2 regions of the Chromobacterium sp. IIBBL 290-4 genome follow, and region 1 is predicted to be linked to the other one. Evidence: predicted binding sites of a transcription regulator. Region 1 holds the regulator's gene; the other holds the start of a gene.
The links. Region 1 encodes FNR, which switches genes on or off when oxygen is low (the NO sensors DNR and NnrR bind a similar motif). Its sites were predicted from a motif close to TTGATNNNNATCAA; they were not measured.
Positions count from the first base shown of each region.

Region 1 (7,965 bases):
ACGCAGAACAGCGTCGTTGAACTTGAAGGCGTGCTCGATCTCAGCCAGGGTTTCCGACTGGCACTCAACGTTCATCAGAACGTAGTGAGCTTTGTGCAGCTTCTGGATCGGGTAAGCCAGTTGACGGCGGCCCCAGTCTTCCAGACGGTGGATCTTGCCTTCGGCGGCCAGAACCATACCCTTGTAGCGTTCGATCATGGCCGGGACCTGTTCGGACTGGTCCGGGTGCACGATGAACACGATTTCGTAATGGCGCATGTGAACTCCTTTTGGCTATTCGTAGCCTTTTGCCATGCGGTTGCAAAAGGCAAGGTAGTAAACCGCAGCATTCTACGCACTTTGCCAGGCTTAGGCAAACTTTACGCCATGTATTTTGCGGGTATCGCCGCCGCCGCGTCTTGGCCGCGGCGAATTTACAACTTCTTGCTGCGTTTGATGTCGGTGACCACGCCGTTTTGCAGCGTCACCGTCGTGGTGTAGGGCACATCGCCGCCCGCCTGCCAGGTCAACACGCGCGAGGCACTCACCGTCACCGTGCCGTTGTTGCTCTGGCTGCGCGTTTGCGCGCCGTCGCTCGTGACATCCGGCGCGCCGGCCTTGGCCAACACCTCGGCCTCCTGCATGCCCTTGTGCAGCCGGATGAACACCTCGAACGGAATGGGCGCGGCTTGCGCGGCGCCGGCCAGCAGCGCGCCGGCCAGCAGCAAGAACTTCATCGTTCTCATGTCTATCGCACCTTTTTCACCACATCGATCAATTCCGTCACCATGCCGGTGGCGTCGCCCTGCTGCATGGCGCGGGCCACGCAGCCTTTCATGTGATTTTCCAGCAACTGCAGCGCCACGGCGTCCATCGCCGACTTGACCGCCGCCACCTGGGTCAGCACGTCCACGCAGTAGCGGTCGGATTCGATCATGCCGCTGATGCCGCGCACCTGGCCCTCGATCCGCGCCAGGCGCTTCAGCAAGGCCGCCTTGCCGGGCTGCACCACGGTGCGCTCGGCGGGCAGGGGCTCGTGGCAACACTCTTGGGTCGAGTCGCGGTTTTCGCTCATGATGGCATCCGTAAGAACAATCCAGGCATTATCGTCGATTCGGCCAGCCTAGGCACGGACATCCAGCGTGCCCATCATCCCGGCGTCTTCATGTTCCAGAATGTGGCAGTGGAACATGCGCGGCCCCGGCAGATCCTGCCGGAAGCGCAGCCTCACCTTCTGCTCCGGCGGCACATTCACCACATCGCGCCAGGCAAGATACGGTTCCTGCTTCCAGCCTTTGCCGTCGTGCCGCGCCGTCACCTGAAACTGCGTGCCATGCAGATGGAAGGGATGATCCATGTCGGCGCGGTTATCGATTTCCCACTCTTCCACCGCCCCGACCCGGCCTATGAAATCCATCCGATCCATGTCGAAGGTTTTGCCGTTGATCAGGAACATCGCCGCCGGATTGGCCATGTCTTCGCTGAACACCACCAGCCGCCGCGCCGCGGGCTTGCCCAGCGGCGCGATCTTGCGCAGCCTGGCCGGCAACGCGGCGGTCTTGAGCGCTGCAGAGGGCGCGATATCCAGGATAGGCAAGCTTGCATCCTGCTCCGGCCCCATCATCTTGCCGCGCGCATACGGCAAAGCCAGCAAGCCCGCCGGCTTGCCCGCGGCAAAGCGGCCGGTCACCGCCAGCTCGGCGCGGGCGCCGGGCGGCAACAGCAGGTAGTCGATGCGGCGCGGCTTTTCGATCAAGCCGCCATCCGTCCCCACCAGCCACACTTCATGTGCAGGCAAGGCCAGCTTCAACACGCGGGCGCTGGTCGCGTTCCAGATCCGCCAGCGCTGCCTCTCCCCCACTCCCAGGGTCAACTTCGGCTGCCAAGCGCCGTTGACCAGCACGAACTGCCCCTCGCGGCCATCCATCTTATCCGCGTCGCTATTGCCCGCGATCTGGCCTTGCGCGTCCAGCTTCAGGTCGGACAGCACCAGCCAGCGCTCCGGCAGATGCGCCAGCGGATCATCCAGACTCCTCACCACGAACACGCCGGCCAAGCCTCGATAGACTTGCTCTGCCGTATGGCCATGCGGATGCGGGTGATACCAATACGTGCCGGCGCTGCCTTTTGGCAGATCGAAGCGATACTCGCGGCTGGCGCCCGGCGCCACCGCGTCATGCGGATTGCCGTCCTGATCGGCCGGTATGGGCAGGCCATGCCAGTGCACCGTGGTCGGCTGCGGCAAATGGTTGTCGAAACGGATGCGCAAATTGTCTCCTTCGCGCAACGCGATCGCCGGCCCCGGCACCGAATCGTTGTAAGCCCAGAATGTCGTCGCCTTGCCGCCGGGCAATAAGGGCAGATTGAGCGGCGCGGCGGCCAGGCAGCCATTCAGCGCGCCATCCTTGAGCTCCAAGGGCAGCGAAACCAGCTCCGGCAGCTCGCCGCCGCGCGGCAGCCCCAGCGCAGCAGCCTGCGGCATATCCGCCGCCGCGTCGGCCTGCATCGCGTGCGCAGCTGAAGCCTGCGCAGACCGGACCAGCCAAGGAGACAGCGCCAGCGCGGCGCCCCATTGCATCAATCGACGACGTTGCATTTCACGCTCCATTAAGATACCCCTTATGGGTATACTGAACCTAGAGCGCCGCCGCGCGCAACAGTTCCGTCATTTGCCTACGCGAGACCAAAAAAAACGGCATGCCCATATGGACATGCCGTTTTTTAGAGGTTTGCCGTTTACTTGGAAACGTGCGGCGCCAGCAGCTGCAGCAGCTGAGCCAGCACCTTCGGGCTGGCGGCCACGATGTCGCCGGATTCCAGCCAGCCTTGCTCGCCGGTGAAGTCGGTGACGATGCCGCCCGCTTCCTGAACGATCAGGCTGCCGGCCGCGATGTCCCACGGCTTCAGGTTCAATTCGAAGAAACCTTCCACGCGGCCGCAAGCCACATTGCACAGGTCCAGCGCGGCGGCGCCTTCGCGACGCACGCCGGCGGTCTTGCCGATCACGTCTTTCAGCATGCCCAGGTATTGATCGATATAGCTCTGATCGGACACCGGGAAACCGGTGGAGATCACGCACTCGTTCATCATGAAGCGCTTGGACACGCGGATGCGGCGGTCGTTGAGGAAGGAGCCCACGCCGCGCGAGGCGGTGAACAGGTCGTTGCGGCTCGGGTCATACACCACGGCTTGCTGAACCTGGCCTTTGTGCGCCAGCGCGATGGAGATGCCGTACTGCTGGTGGCCGTGCAGGAAGTTGGTGGTGCCGTCGATGGGATCGATGATCCATTCGTATTCGGAAGAACCGATGCCTTTGGCGCCGGACTCTTCTGCTAGAATCGCGTGCTTCGGATAGGCTTCGAGAATGGTGTTGATGATCGCTTCTTCGGCAGCGCGATCCACCTCGGTCACAAAGTCATTGTGCTTTTTCTTCTCTACGCGAATGGTATCGAGGTTAAGCGACGCGCGCTGGATAACGTTGCCAGCGCGACGAGCGGCTTTAACCGCGACATTGAGCATCGGATGCATTGACGGCCTCTACACTTGAACAATGGGCGGGCGTCCGTCGATGACGCGACACCCGCCGGTAACAATTTGGGTTAAGGAACAAAAAAACCCGACGCTTGGGCGCGGGCTTTTGGTATTTGCCCGCTATTTTAATGTGAAAACGCCAATGAATAAACCCCAAGTACCTGATTTTCTGAAAAACATCCGCGTGGTGCTGGCCAGACCCAACCATCCGGGCAATATCGGATCGGCCGCCCGCGCCATGAAAACCATGGGTTTGAGCCGCCTGTATCTGGTTGAACCCAAGGCGTTTCCCAGCGACGAAGCCAATGCCCTGGCCTCCGGCGCGGTGGACCTGCTGGAGCGCGCCACCGTGGTCGGCTCGCTGCAAGAGGCATTGGCCGACGTCACCGTCGCCTGCGCGCTGACCAGCCGCCGCCGCGAACTGACCACGCCGCTGTCCACCCCGCGCCAAACCACGCCGGAACTGATCGCCCGCGCCCACGAAGGCGAACAGGTGGCCCTGGTGTTCGGCAACGAAACCTTCGGCCTGTCGATCGAGGAAGTGGAACAATGCAACCGCCTGGTGACCATCCCCGGCAACCCTGACTACTTCTCGCTGAACCTGGCGATGGCGGTGCAGGTGATGACCTATGAGCTGTTCAGCCATACCGAGGTGGACGTGGAATACCTGCGCGCCGAGGGCGAAGCGGCCACCCAAAGCGAGGTGGAAGGCATGTGCGGCCACCTGGGCCAGGCCATGGAAGACATCGGCTACTTCAAGCGCCGCAACAGCGAGCGGCTGATGCGCCGCATGCGCGCGCTGTTCAACCGCGCCGGCGTGCTGCGCGAGGAAATCGACATCCTGCGCGGCTTCTACAAGCAAGTTCAAAGAACGGCGGACGGCAGCCTGAAAAAGGATGAAAACTGATCTGCTAGACCTGGCCGACTTCGCGCGCCCTGCGGTGCGCGATTTGGCTTTCCTGCTCGCCTCGCCCTCCCCCTGGCGCTGCGGCGCGGACATCGAGCCCGCCCGCCTGCTTGGTCCAAACGGCGTGGATTTGCTGAGGCGGCTGGATGACAATCCGCTCGAACTGGAAACCTGGCTGGCCGCCCGGCCCGCCACCCGCCTGGGAAAATATGCCGAGCAGCTTTTTTCCTTCTGGTTTCGCCTGACGCCGCACATCGAATGGGTCGCCGAAAATCTGAAAGTCATATCCAGAGAGCGGCGCACCCTAGGCGAATTCGACTTCCTGCTGCGGCTGGACGGCGAAGCGCTGCACCTGGAAACCGCCAGCAAATTCTACCTGCAACTGGATGAGTCGCCCGCCTCCCGCGTCGGCCCCAGCCTGCATGACGCCTGGGCCATGAAAGCGACCAAAATAACCACACAGTTGGCATTGGCTCGCCAGCCGGATGGCAAAACCACGCTGCCGGCAGGCTTTGCGGACTGCGCGTCGATGGCCCGCCTCACCGGCTGGACTTTCCATCCCAGCGACACGCCCCGCCTTGCCCGCCAAGGCCCGACCGGCTGGCATGCGCCGCTGGACACCGCCTGGCCTCAGAACCAGCCTGAGGCCCGCTGGGCCTGGCTGCCCAAGCTGCGCTGGCTCTCGCCCGCCTTGTTGCCCGCGCAGCAAACCCAGGATCAGGCCACACTGCGCCGCATGCTGGCCGAGCAAGCCGCGCCGCAATTGGTCGCGGAGCTGCGTGAGCGCGCGGACGGCCAATGGGAAGAAGTCGCGCGCGGCTTCATCACGCCGCCCGGCTGGCCCGATCCCTCGCGCTTGGCCGCGCTGCAGGCCCGCATCGACGCCGCCCTCGCCTGAGCCAGACGTAAAAAAAGCAGGCTTCTCAGCCTGCTTTTCCTGGCTACACGGCCAATCGGGCGTTTAGTGCCCGCCCGCGTGCATGCAGCCGGAGATCAGGTTCTTCAGATCGTCCACCTTGACCAGCTGGATGTGCTTGTGGTCGACAGTGATCCAGCCCTGCTGCTGGAACTTGGACAGCGTGCGGCTGACCGTTTCCAGCTTCAGGCCGAGGAAGCTGCCGATCTCTTCCCGGCTCATGCGCAGGATGAAATCGTTGGCGGCGAAACCTCGGGTAGACAAGCGCTGCGACAGATTGAGCAGGAAGGCGGCGATGCGCTCTTCCGCCTTCATGTTGCCGAGCAGAAGCATCACGTTTTGATCGCGGACGATCTCGCGGCTCATCAGGCGATAGAAATGGTGCTGCAGGCTGGGGATGTCCCGGCTCAGGTTTTCCATGCGGCTGAACGGCAGCTCGCAGACTTCGCTGTCCTCCAGCGCGATGGCGTCGCAGCTGTGGTTGCTGGTGGAAATGCCATCCAGACCCATCAGCTCGCCGGACATCAGGAAACCCGTCACCTGCTCGCGGCCGTCCTGGCTCGCCACGCAGGTTTTGAAGAAGCCGGTGCGGATGGCGAACAGCGATTTGAAGCCTTCGCCGCTGCGGAACAGGTATTCGCCGCGCTTGAGCCTGCGGCTCTGGCGGATGACGGTATCGAGCTGACTCATTTCCTCGCGGTTCAAGCCTACCGGCAAGCAGAGCTCGCGCAAGCTGCAGCTGGAGCAGGAAATTTTCAGCGTTTGCAAAGTGGAATGATTGTGTTCTGACATGCTTTGGTTGCTGCAAGCTGGTGAAGCTTGACCCTTATCAATACGGAATTCACAAGTTTTCCGCAAATTTACCAGTCCACCAGAAGTTTTTCCATCTGAAAACGACATGAAAACCACCCATCCTTTTTCTCCCGCGCATTTCGAGTTCGATCGACAACTGATCGAGCGTCTCGAAGGATCGGGGCCACGATACACGTCCTACCCGACTGCGGATCGATTTCTGCCGGGTTTTACCCCTGACGATTATCAAAACAAGCTGAAACAGAGACAGATTGGCGCTAACCGCCGACCCGTATCACTATACGCTCATATACCATTTTGCAACACCGTTTGTTACTACTGCGCCTGCAACAAAATCATCACCAAAGACAAGTCCAAAGCCGACCGCTACCTGGACTACCTGGAGAAGGAAATCTCGCTGGTCGCCGAACAACTGGGCGGCAGGGAAAAGGCCATCCAGCTGCACTTTGGCGGCGGCACGCCCACCTTTTTGTCCGACGCTCAGCTCGAAAGACTAATGGGCATTCTGAAGACCCATTTCGAATTCATGAGTGACGGAGAATATTCCATTGAGATAGATCCGCGCAAGGTAGAACGTGAAACCATGTTCCGGCTGGCAGAATATGGCTTCAACCGAATCAGCGTCGGCGTGCAGGATTTCAACCCCGAAGTGCAGCTGGCTGTGAACCGGGTGCAAAGCGAGGAAGAGACCCGCCAGGTGATTGAAGCGGGCCGCGAAGCCGGGATCAAATCGGTCAGCCTGGACCTGATTTACGGCTTGCCGCTGCAAACCCGCGACAGCATGCTGCAGACCTTGGAAACCGCGCTCAACCTCTCTCCGGATCGCCTGGCGCTGTACAACTACGCTCACTTGCCCACCGTGTTCATGCCGCAGCGGCGCATCAATGAGTCGGAGCTGCCCTCTACCTCGGTCAAGCTGGATATCCTGCAAGACGCGGTGAAGATGCTGACCGATGCCGGCTATGTCTTCATCGGCATGGATCACTTCGCCAAACCGGACGACGAATTGGCCGTAGCGCTCCGCCAGGGCCGGCTGCAGCGCAATTTCCAGGGCTACTCCACGCATGCCGACTGCGACATGCTGGGTTTCGGCGTGTCCTCCATCGGCAAGGTCGGCTCCTGTTACAGCCAGAATGAAAAAACGCTGGAAGACTATTACGCCGCGCTCGACCAAGGCCGTTTGCCGGTGGCCAGGGGCCTGACGCTGGATAGCGACGATGTGTTGCGCAGAACCATCATCCAGAGCCTGATGTGCCGGTTCGCCTTGTCGGTGGAGGCGCTTGAGGAAATCCACGGCATCAATTTCGCGCAGTACTTCGCCGCCGAGATGCCCAAGATCCGCGAATTCCAGCAAGAAGGCCTGCTCGACTTCGACGGCGACTTCCTGATGGTGATGCCCAAAGGCCGCTTCCTGATCCGCAATATCGCCATGCTATTCGATCGCCATCTGCGCGAGCGCCAAACCCACGCGCGCTACTCCAAAACGATCTAAGCCTCCCCAGCCAGCCGGCCTTCCCGCCGGCTGGCGCCTTCCCGCCTTCACTTGGCCGCTCCGCGCGCGTTCTACCGGAATATGGCAAAAATTCGCCATTATCCGGCGCGATATGATTTTCTCTTGCCTTAAGCAAATTCACTCATACAGTGAATAGCGAATCACCTTGCTTCGCATCATTCCGGTTGCGGCGAAGGACTAGCCGCTGGAAGGAGCCTGCCATGACCACCCCCATCGTCCGCCTGATGCAGCGCCTTAGCTACCCCAAGCGTTTCGCCCTGATCGGCCTGGTTATCGCCATCGCGCTGCTTTATCTGGTATACGGCC
Region 1 covers NZ_CP100128.1:2,790,495-2,798,459, reverse strand. Annotated here, with positions in the region: gene rpsF (30S ribosomal protein S6) at 1-258, opposite strand, end outside; gene NKT35_RS12915 (DUF2845 domain-containing protein) at 414-725, opposite strand; gene NKT35_RS12910 (metal-sensitive transcriptional regulator) at 728-1,054, opposite strand; gene NKT35_RS12905 (multicopper oxidase family protein) at 1,103-2,575, opposite strand; gene NKT35_RS12900 (inositol monophosphatase family protein) at 2,716-3,507, opposite strand; gene NKT35_RS12895 (RNA methyltransferase) at 3,653-4,417, shown strand; gene NKT35_RS12890 (DUF1853 family protein) at 4,407-5,315, shown strand; gene fnr (fumarate/nitrate reduction transcriptional regulator Fnr) at 5,379-6,125, opposite strand; gene hemN (oxygen-independent coproporphyrinogen III oxidase) at 6,232-7,638, shown strand; gene NKT35_RS12875 (methyl-accepting chemotaxis protein) at 7,860-7,965, shown strand, end outside.

Region 2 (7,965 bases), 2.4 Mb from region 1:
AGGTCCAGCCGAAGGAGCCCTTGTAGTCGCCCAGGCCCGGATACAGCACCAGGTAGACCAAGCCGAACAGCAGCGTGATGTAGAACATCAGCATCCACCAGCGCGGCAGCGGATTGTTGTATTCGGCCAGGTCGCCGTCCCACATATGGCCGGTGATCTGGACTTCTTCGCCCTTTTTGACTGTGGTTTTGGATTGAGTGAACACCAGCAGGGTCAGGCCGATGATGCCGCCCAGCACGATCACGATAATCCAGATATTCCAGAAATCGCTTGTGAATTGACTCATTTTCTTGCTCCGTTGGAAGCCATGTCTTGTTGCGCTTCCTGCACCTTGTCGTCGTCCAGGAAGGGCAGGTTGGCCGCTTCCTCGTACCGGTTTTTGGAGCGCTTGCTATAGGCGATGATCAGCACCAGGATGAAAAACGCGAAGCAGACCACCGTGAACAGCGAGCGCCCGAATGTGACCCAGTCCATGGCTCAACGCACATTCTTTAGCGCAAGACCCAGGCCTTGCAGGTAGGCGACCAGCGCGTCCATCTCGGACTTGCCCTCGGCTTGCGACTTGGCTTCGGCGATGTCCTTGTCGGTGTACGGCACGCCGACATGGCGCAGCGCGGTCATCTTGGCCGGCAAGATGTCGGCGTCCACCAGGTTCTTGGACAGCCACGGGAAGGCCGGCATGTTCGATTCCGGCACCACGTCGCGCGGGTTGTTCAAGTGCACGCGGTGCCATTCATCGGAATAGCGGCCGCCCACGCGGGCCAGGTCCGGACCGGTGCGCTTGGAGCCCCATTGGAACGGGTGGTCGTACACCGATTCGCCGGCGACGGAGTAGTGGCCGTAGCGTTCGGTTTCGGCGCGGAACGGGCGGATCATCTGCGAGTGGCAGTTGTAGCAGCCTTCGCGGATGTAGATGTCGCGGCCCGCCAGCTGCAGCGCGGTGTAGGGCTTGACGCCGGCCACCGGCTCGGTCACCGATTTCTGGAAGGCCAGCGGCAGGATTTCCACCAGGCCGGCCACGCTGACCACCAGCAGGGTCAGCACGATCAGCCAACCCACATGTTCTTCGATCAGTTTCTGGATTTTGTCCATGATTTTTCCTTCGCCTCCTTAGTGAGCTTCAGCGGTGATGGCCGGGATCTTGGCATCCACGGCGCGGCCGGAGGAGACGGTGCGGAAGGTGTTGTAAGCCATCAGCAGCATGCCCAGCAGGTACAGGGAACCGCCCAGGAAGCGCACGAAATAGTACGGATAGCTGGCTTTGACGGCTTCAACGAAGGCATAGGTCAAAGTGCCGTCTGCGTTCAGCGCGCGCCACATCAGGCCCTGGGTCACGCCGGAAATCCACAGCGCGGCGATATACAGCACCACGCCGACGGTGGCGAGCCAGAAGTGCGCCTCGATCAGCTTGACGCTGTGCATGGATTCGCGGCCGAACAGGCGCGGGATCAGGTAGTACATCGAGCCGATGGTGATGAAGCCCACCCAGCCCAGCGCGCCGGAGTGCACGTGGCCGATGGTCCAGTCGGTGTAGTGGGACAGCGCGTTGACGGTCTTGATCGACATCATCGGGCCTTCAAAGGTGGACATGCCGTAGAACGACAGCGAAACCACCAGGAACTTCAGCACCGGGTCGGTGCGCAGCTTATGCCAGGCGCCGGACAGGGTCATGATGCCGTTGATCATGCCGCCCCAGCTAGGCGCCAGCAGGATCAGCGAAAACACCATGCCGATGGATTGGGTCCAGTCGGGCAGAGCGGTGTAGTGCAAGTGGTGAGGGCCGGCCCACATGTAAGTGAAGATCAGCGCCCAGAAGTGCACCACGGACAGACGATAGGAGTAAACCGGACGGCCCGCTTGCTTGGGAACGAAGTAGTACATCATGCCCAGGAAGGCTGCGGTCAGGAAGAAACCCACGGCGTTGTGGCCGTACCACCATTGCACCATCGCGTCGACCGCGCCGGCGTAAACCGAGTAGGACTTGGTCAGCGTCACCGGAATGAAGGCGGAGTTGACGATGTGCAGCAAGGCCACCGCCAGGATGAAGGCGCCGTAGAACCAGTTGGCCACGTAGATGTGCTTGACCTTTCGGATGGCGATGGTGCCGAAGAACACGATGGCGTACACCACCCAGGTGACGGCGATCATCAGCTTGATCGGCCATTCCAGTTCGGCGTATTCCTTGCCGAAGGTGATGCCCAGCGGCAGCGTGATGGCGGCCAGCACGATGATCAATTGCCACATCCAGAAGGTGAAGGCGGCCAGCTTGTCGGAGATCAGGCGCACGTTACAGGTGCGTTGCACCACGTAGTAGGAGGTGGCGAAGAGGCCGCAGCCGCCGAAGGCGAAGATGACGGCGTTGGTGTGCAGCGGGCGCAGGCGGCCAAAGTGGAACCAGGGCCCGAAATTGAGCTCCGGCCACACCAGCTGGGCCGCGATAATGACGCCCACCAACATGCCGACAATGCCCCAAACAACGGTCATGATGGCAAATTGGCGCACCACCTTATAGTTATAAGTGGGTTGCGTATCCATTAAGGTTTTCTCCAAGGTTGCTAACTCAGAACAGACAAACCATGGCGACTTGAACTTTGGCCCTGCATCCCAATCTCGACAGGGTGGCCCAGGTCGCGGGAACCGAACGTAAAAGGCAAGGAGTGCTTGACCTGTATCGATAAGCTTTGATGTCTGTATTAGCAGCTTCCAAGCCTTTTCGACAGCACCAAAAACCTTTTTTAGAATGCCGCAATTCTAGATCAATTGGCTTTTTCAAGCCAGTTGCATGGCGGCATGCCGCGGTCCTAGTATGTCCTTTCTTGCTTGACTTCACGGATGGCGATATGACAGTCCATATTGCCACTCGATGCAATTGTATTGGCATGCAGACAAGTCTTATTGATATGGATCAATACGCCATGAGTCGTGCCGCGAAACTCGCGGAAATGCTAAAATCATCAAGTTTTGCAACGCTTGCAGGCAGATCATGAACACAGTCCCCCCCGTTAGCTATTCTCTGCGCCCGGTTTCGCCGGAGGCGCACCTGTTCGAGGTTTCCGCCACTGTTTTGCATCCAGCCAAAAATGGCCAGGTGTTTTTCTTGCCGACGTGGATTCCCGGAAGTTATATGATCCGTGAATTTTCCAGGCACATCATCCAGTTGTCGGCTGAATCGGCAGGCAAGGCAGTCGCCGTGCGTCAGCTGGAAAAGAACCGTTGGCAGGCTGAGCCGGCCAAGGGCGCGCTGACGCTGCGCTATCAAGTGTATGCGTTCGACCTGTCGGTGCGCGGCGCCTATCTGGACGCCGAGCGCGGCTTCTTCAACGGCACCAGCGTGTTTCTGGCGGCGGAGGGCTATGAGAACGAGCCCTGCGCGGTGGAGATACACGCGCCGGAAGGCAAGGCCTATGCCGATTGGAAAGTCGCCACCAGCCTGCCGGCAGCGGACGTCAAGAAAAAGAGCGGCTTCGGCGCTTACCGCGCGGCCAACTATGACGAACTGATCGATCACCCGGTGGAGCTGGGCGATTTCCACAAGGTCAGCTTCAAGGCCTGCGGCGTGCCGCACGAATTCGTCGTCTCCGGCCGCTTCCAGGCCGATCTGAAGCGCCTGGCCGAAGACACCAAGAAGATCTGCGAATACCAGATCAAGCTGTTCGGCGAGCCGGCGCCGTTCGACCGTTACGTGTTCATGCTGTTTGTCGGCAAGGACATCTACGGCGGTCTGGAGCATCGCGCCTCCACCGCGCTGGTGGCCAATCGCGACGACCTGCCGGCGCCGGGCGCGGCCGAGATCAGCGACGGCTATCTGAAGCTGCTGGGCCTGATCAGCCACGAATACTTCCACAGCTGGAACGTCAAGCGGATGAAGCCGGCGGCGTTTGTGCCGTACGATCTGAACCGCGAGGGCATGACCCGGCTGCTGTGGGCCTTCGAAGGCATCACCTCCTATTACGACGATTTGGCGCTGGTGCGCAGCGGCCTGATCGACGAGAAGCGCTATCTGGGCCTGTTGGCCGAAACCATCACCGGCGTGCAACGCGGCGCGGGCAGAATGAAGCAGACGCTGGAGCAGTCGAGCTTCGAGGCCTGGACCAAGTACTACCGCCAGGACGAAAACAGCCCCAACAGCATCGTCAGCTATTACACCAAGGGCTCGCTGGCCGCGCTGGCGCTGGACCTGCTGATCCGCCGCGACAGCAAGGGCAAGCAGTCTCTGGATGACGTGATGCGCGCCTTGTGGGCCAAGTGGCTGGCCGACGGCAAGGGCCTGCAAGAAGACGAGTGGGAAAAGATCGCCATCGAAACCACCGGCCTCAAGCTCAAGCCTTTCTTCGATCTGGCCTTGCGCAGCACGCAGGACCTGCCGTTGGCGGAACTGCTGGCCAGCCAGGGCATCGAATTGAAGTTTGAAGCCGGCCAGGGCGCGTCTGATCGCGGCGGCGTGGTGGACGCCTTCGCCGGCAAGCCGGCGCCGCTGACCCTAGGCGCGCGCGGCGCGGCCGAGGCCGCCGGCGTCAAGCTGACCCATGTGCTGGATGGCGGCGCGGCCCAGGCTGCCGGCCTGTCTGGCGGCGACGTGGTGGTGGCGGTGGACAAGCTGAAGGCTGTCGATCTGGACAAGCAGATCGCCCGCCGCGCCGCCGGCGACAAGATCAAGCTGCACGCCTTCCGCCGCGACGAGCTGATGAGCTTCGAAGTGACGCTGCAGGCCGCGCCGGAAGATACCTGCCGCCTGAAGCTGCTGCCGGAAGGCGGCAAGTGGATCGCAAATCGCTGAGGCGAATCAGAACGATAAAGAAGGGCGCCGATCCGGCGCCGTTCTGTCTATGAATGAGACCGGCCACGAGCCGGACCGAAGGAGACACGCATGGCCCAACAGCCGGAAGTGAAGTACCGCAAGGATTACCAGGCCCCGGCCTTCCTGATCGACCGCGTCGATCTGGTGTTCGACATCGAAGACGAAGCCACCCGCGTGCAATCGCGGCTGGTGATCAACCGCAATGGCCAATCGACCGCCGCCGACCTGAAGCTGGACGGCAGCGCCAAGCTGGTGGCCGTGGCGCTGGACGGCGAAAAGCTGGACGGCAGCCGCTTCAGCCTGGCCGAGGATGTGCTGACCGTGTCCGGCGTGCCGGACAGCTTCATCCTGGAAGTGGAAACCGAACTGGACCCGGCCAGCAACAGCAGCCTGATGGGCTTCTACGCCTCCAACGGCAATCTGTTCACCCAGTGCGAGCCGGAAGGTTTCCGCAAGATCACTTATTACCTGGACCGTCCTGACGTGATGGCCAAGTTCACCACCACCATCAAGGCCGACAAGCAAAAGTACCCGGTGCTGTTGTCCAACGGCAACAAGGTGGGCGAAGGCATGGTGGACAAGAAGCGCCACTGGGTTAAGTGGGTGGATCCCTACCGCAAGCCTTCCTATCTGTTCGCGCTGGTGGCCGGCAAGCTGGTGGCGCTGAAAGACAAGTTCATCACCATGCGCGGCCGCGAAGTGGCGCTGGAAATCTGGACCGAGCCGGCCGATCAGGACAAGACCGCGCACGCGATGGAGTCGGTCAAGCACTCGATGAAGTGGGACGAGGAGCGTTTCGGCCTGGAATACGACCTGGACATCTATATGATCGTCGCGGTCGGCGACTTCAATATGGGCGCGATGGAAAACAAGGGCCTCAACATCTTCAACACCAAGTATGTGTTGGCCCGTCAGGACACCGCCACCGACACCGACTTCGAAGACATCGAAGCGGTGATCGGCCACGAATACTTCCACAACTGGACCGGCAACCGCGTCACCTGCCGCGACTGGTTCCAGCTGAGTTTGAAGGAAGGCCTGACCGTCTACCGCGATCAGGAATTCAGCGCCGACATTTACAGCCGCGCGGTGAAACGCATCGACGACGTCAAGGGCCTGCGCATGGCGCAGTTCCCGGAAGACGCCGGCCCGACCGCGCACCCGATCCGCCCGGACAGCTATATCGAGATGAACAACTTCTACACCATGACCGTGTACGAGAAGGGCGCGGAAGTGGTGCGGATGTACGAAACCTTGCTGGGCCGCGAGGGCTTCCGCAAGGGCATGGACCTGTACTTCAAGCGCCATGACGGCCAGGCGGTCACCTGCGACGATTTCCGCGCGGCGATGGCGGACGCCAATGATGTGGACCTGGCCCAGTTCGCGCTGTGGTATAGCCAGGCCGGCACGCCGCGCCTGTCCGTCTCCTCCAGCTACAACGCCGCCGAGCAAAGCTACACGCTGACGGTGAAGCAAAGCTGCCCGGCCACGCCGGGACAGGAGAGCAAGCAGCCCTTCCACATCCCGCTGACCCTGGGCCTGGTGGGCGCGGACGGCAAGGATCTGCCGCTGCGTCTGGCTGGCGAGGCTGAGGCCGCGGGCACTTCGCGCGTGCTGGACGTCAAGTCCGCCGAGCAAAGCTTCACCTTCATCGACATCCCGGCCGAGCCGGTGCCGTCGCTGCTGCGCGGCTTCTCCGCGCCGGTGAAGCTGGAGTACGACTGGCGCGACGACCAGCTGGTATTCCTGATGGCCAACGATAGCGACAGTTTCTGCCGCTGGGAGGCCGGCCAGACTTTCGCCGAGCGTCTGTTCAAGCAACTGATAGACGAGGCGGCGGCCGGCCGCGAGCTGAAGCTGTCGGAAGTGTTCATCGGCGCCTTCCGCTCGGTGCTGAAGAACCATAGCCTGGATCCGGCCTTCAAGGCCTTGATGCTGACTTTGCCGACCGAAAGCGAAATCCTGGAAATGGTCGATGTCGCCGATCCGGGCATCATCCATCTGGTGCGCGAGTTCGTGCTGGATCAGCTCTCGCAAGCGCTGCGCGGCGAATGGCGCGAAGCTTACGAGCTCAACCTCACCCGCGAATACAAGGCGCAGGATTCCGGCAAGCGCGCGCTGAAGAACCGCGCCCTGTGGATGTTGAACCGTCTGGACGACGCCTGGCCGGCGGAACTGGCCGCCAAGCAATGCCTGGAAGCGGACAATATGACCGACCAGATGGGCGCGCTGCTGGCGCTGCGCGACCGCGACGGCGAAGAGCGCGACGAGTGCTTCACCGCCTTCGCCTCGCGCTGGAACGACGAGGCGCTGGTGATGGACAAGTTCTTCATGCTGATCGGCAGCAGCCAGCTGGACGGCACGCTGCAGCATGTGGAAGCGGCCTTGCAGCACCCGGCTTTCAGCATCCGCAACCCGAACAAGGTGCGTTCGCTGCTGGGCGCTTTCGGCGCCAATGCCTTCCATTTCCACGCGGCGGACGGCAGCGGCTACCGTTTCCTGGCCGATCGCATCCTGGAACTGGACCCGATCAACTCGCAAGGCGCCAGCGGCCTGACCCGCGCTTTCCGCCGCCTGAAGAAACTGGAGCCGTCCCGCCAGGCGCTGATGCGCGCCGAACTGGAGCGCATGGCCAAGGCCGAGCTGTCCAAGGACGTGTACGAGATCGTGTCCAAGATCCTGGCTTGATCCGCGTGGCTCTCGTGGTTTGCGTGGCTCGCGGGTATGGCCTGGCGGCCAACCCGCGCTACGGGCTTTGGTAGGGCGGAAGCCTCGGCTTGCCGGGGCGTTCCGCCATCTAGCCAAGCGTAAGGCGGCACGCCTCTGGGGGCTTCCACCCTGCGCGAGCGGCCTCCCGCAGGGTTGACGACCGGCATGCAGGGTGTTTTGCAGACAGCCGCAATATTTGGGGGACAGCCCCTCTCCCCCGCGGGAGAGGGGTTGGGGAGAGGGGACGCTGTATCGCCCGCCTCTTTCCGGAATGAAAAACGCACCGGTGCCCCGGTGCGTTTTTTATGGCCGATAGAGGCGCTTATTCGATCCGCAGCCTTTGCCCCGCGCCGCCGCCGCGACGTTTCGGTAGCGTCAGGCTCAGCACGCCGTTTTCATACTTGGCGGAAGAGGTTTCGCGGTCGATGTCTTGCGGCAGCTGGAAGCTGCGCGATACC
Region 2 covers NZ_CP100128.1:408,830-416,794, reverse strand. Annotated here, with positions in the region: gene ccoP (cytochrome-c oxidase, cbb3-type subunit III) at 1-286, opposite strand, end outside; gene NKT35_RS01885 (cbb3-type cytochrome oxidase subunit 3) at 283-474, opposite strand; gene ccoO (cytochrome-c oxidase, cbb3-type subunit II) at 478-1,092, opposite strand; gene ccoN (cytochrome-c oxidase, cbb3-type subunit I) at 1,111-2,535, opposite strand; gene NKT35_RS01870 (M61 family metallopeptidase) at 2,984-4,777, shown strand; gene pepN (aminopeptidase N) at 4,868-7,486, shown strand; gene NKT35_RS01860 (Hsp20/alpha crystallin family protein) at 7,830-7,965, opposite strand, start outside.
Region 2: the regulator FNR is predicted to act here: its motif matches at 2,896-2,909, upstream of NKT35_RS01870 (M61 family metallopeptidase).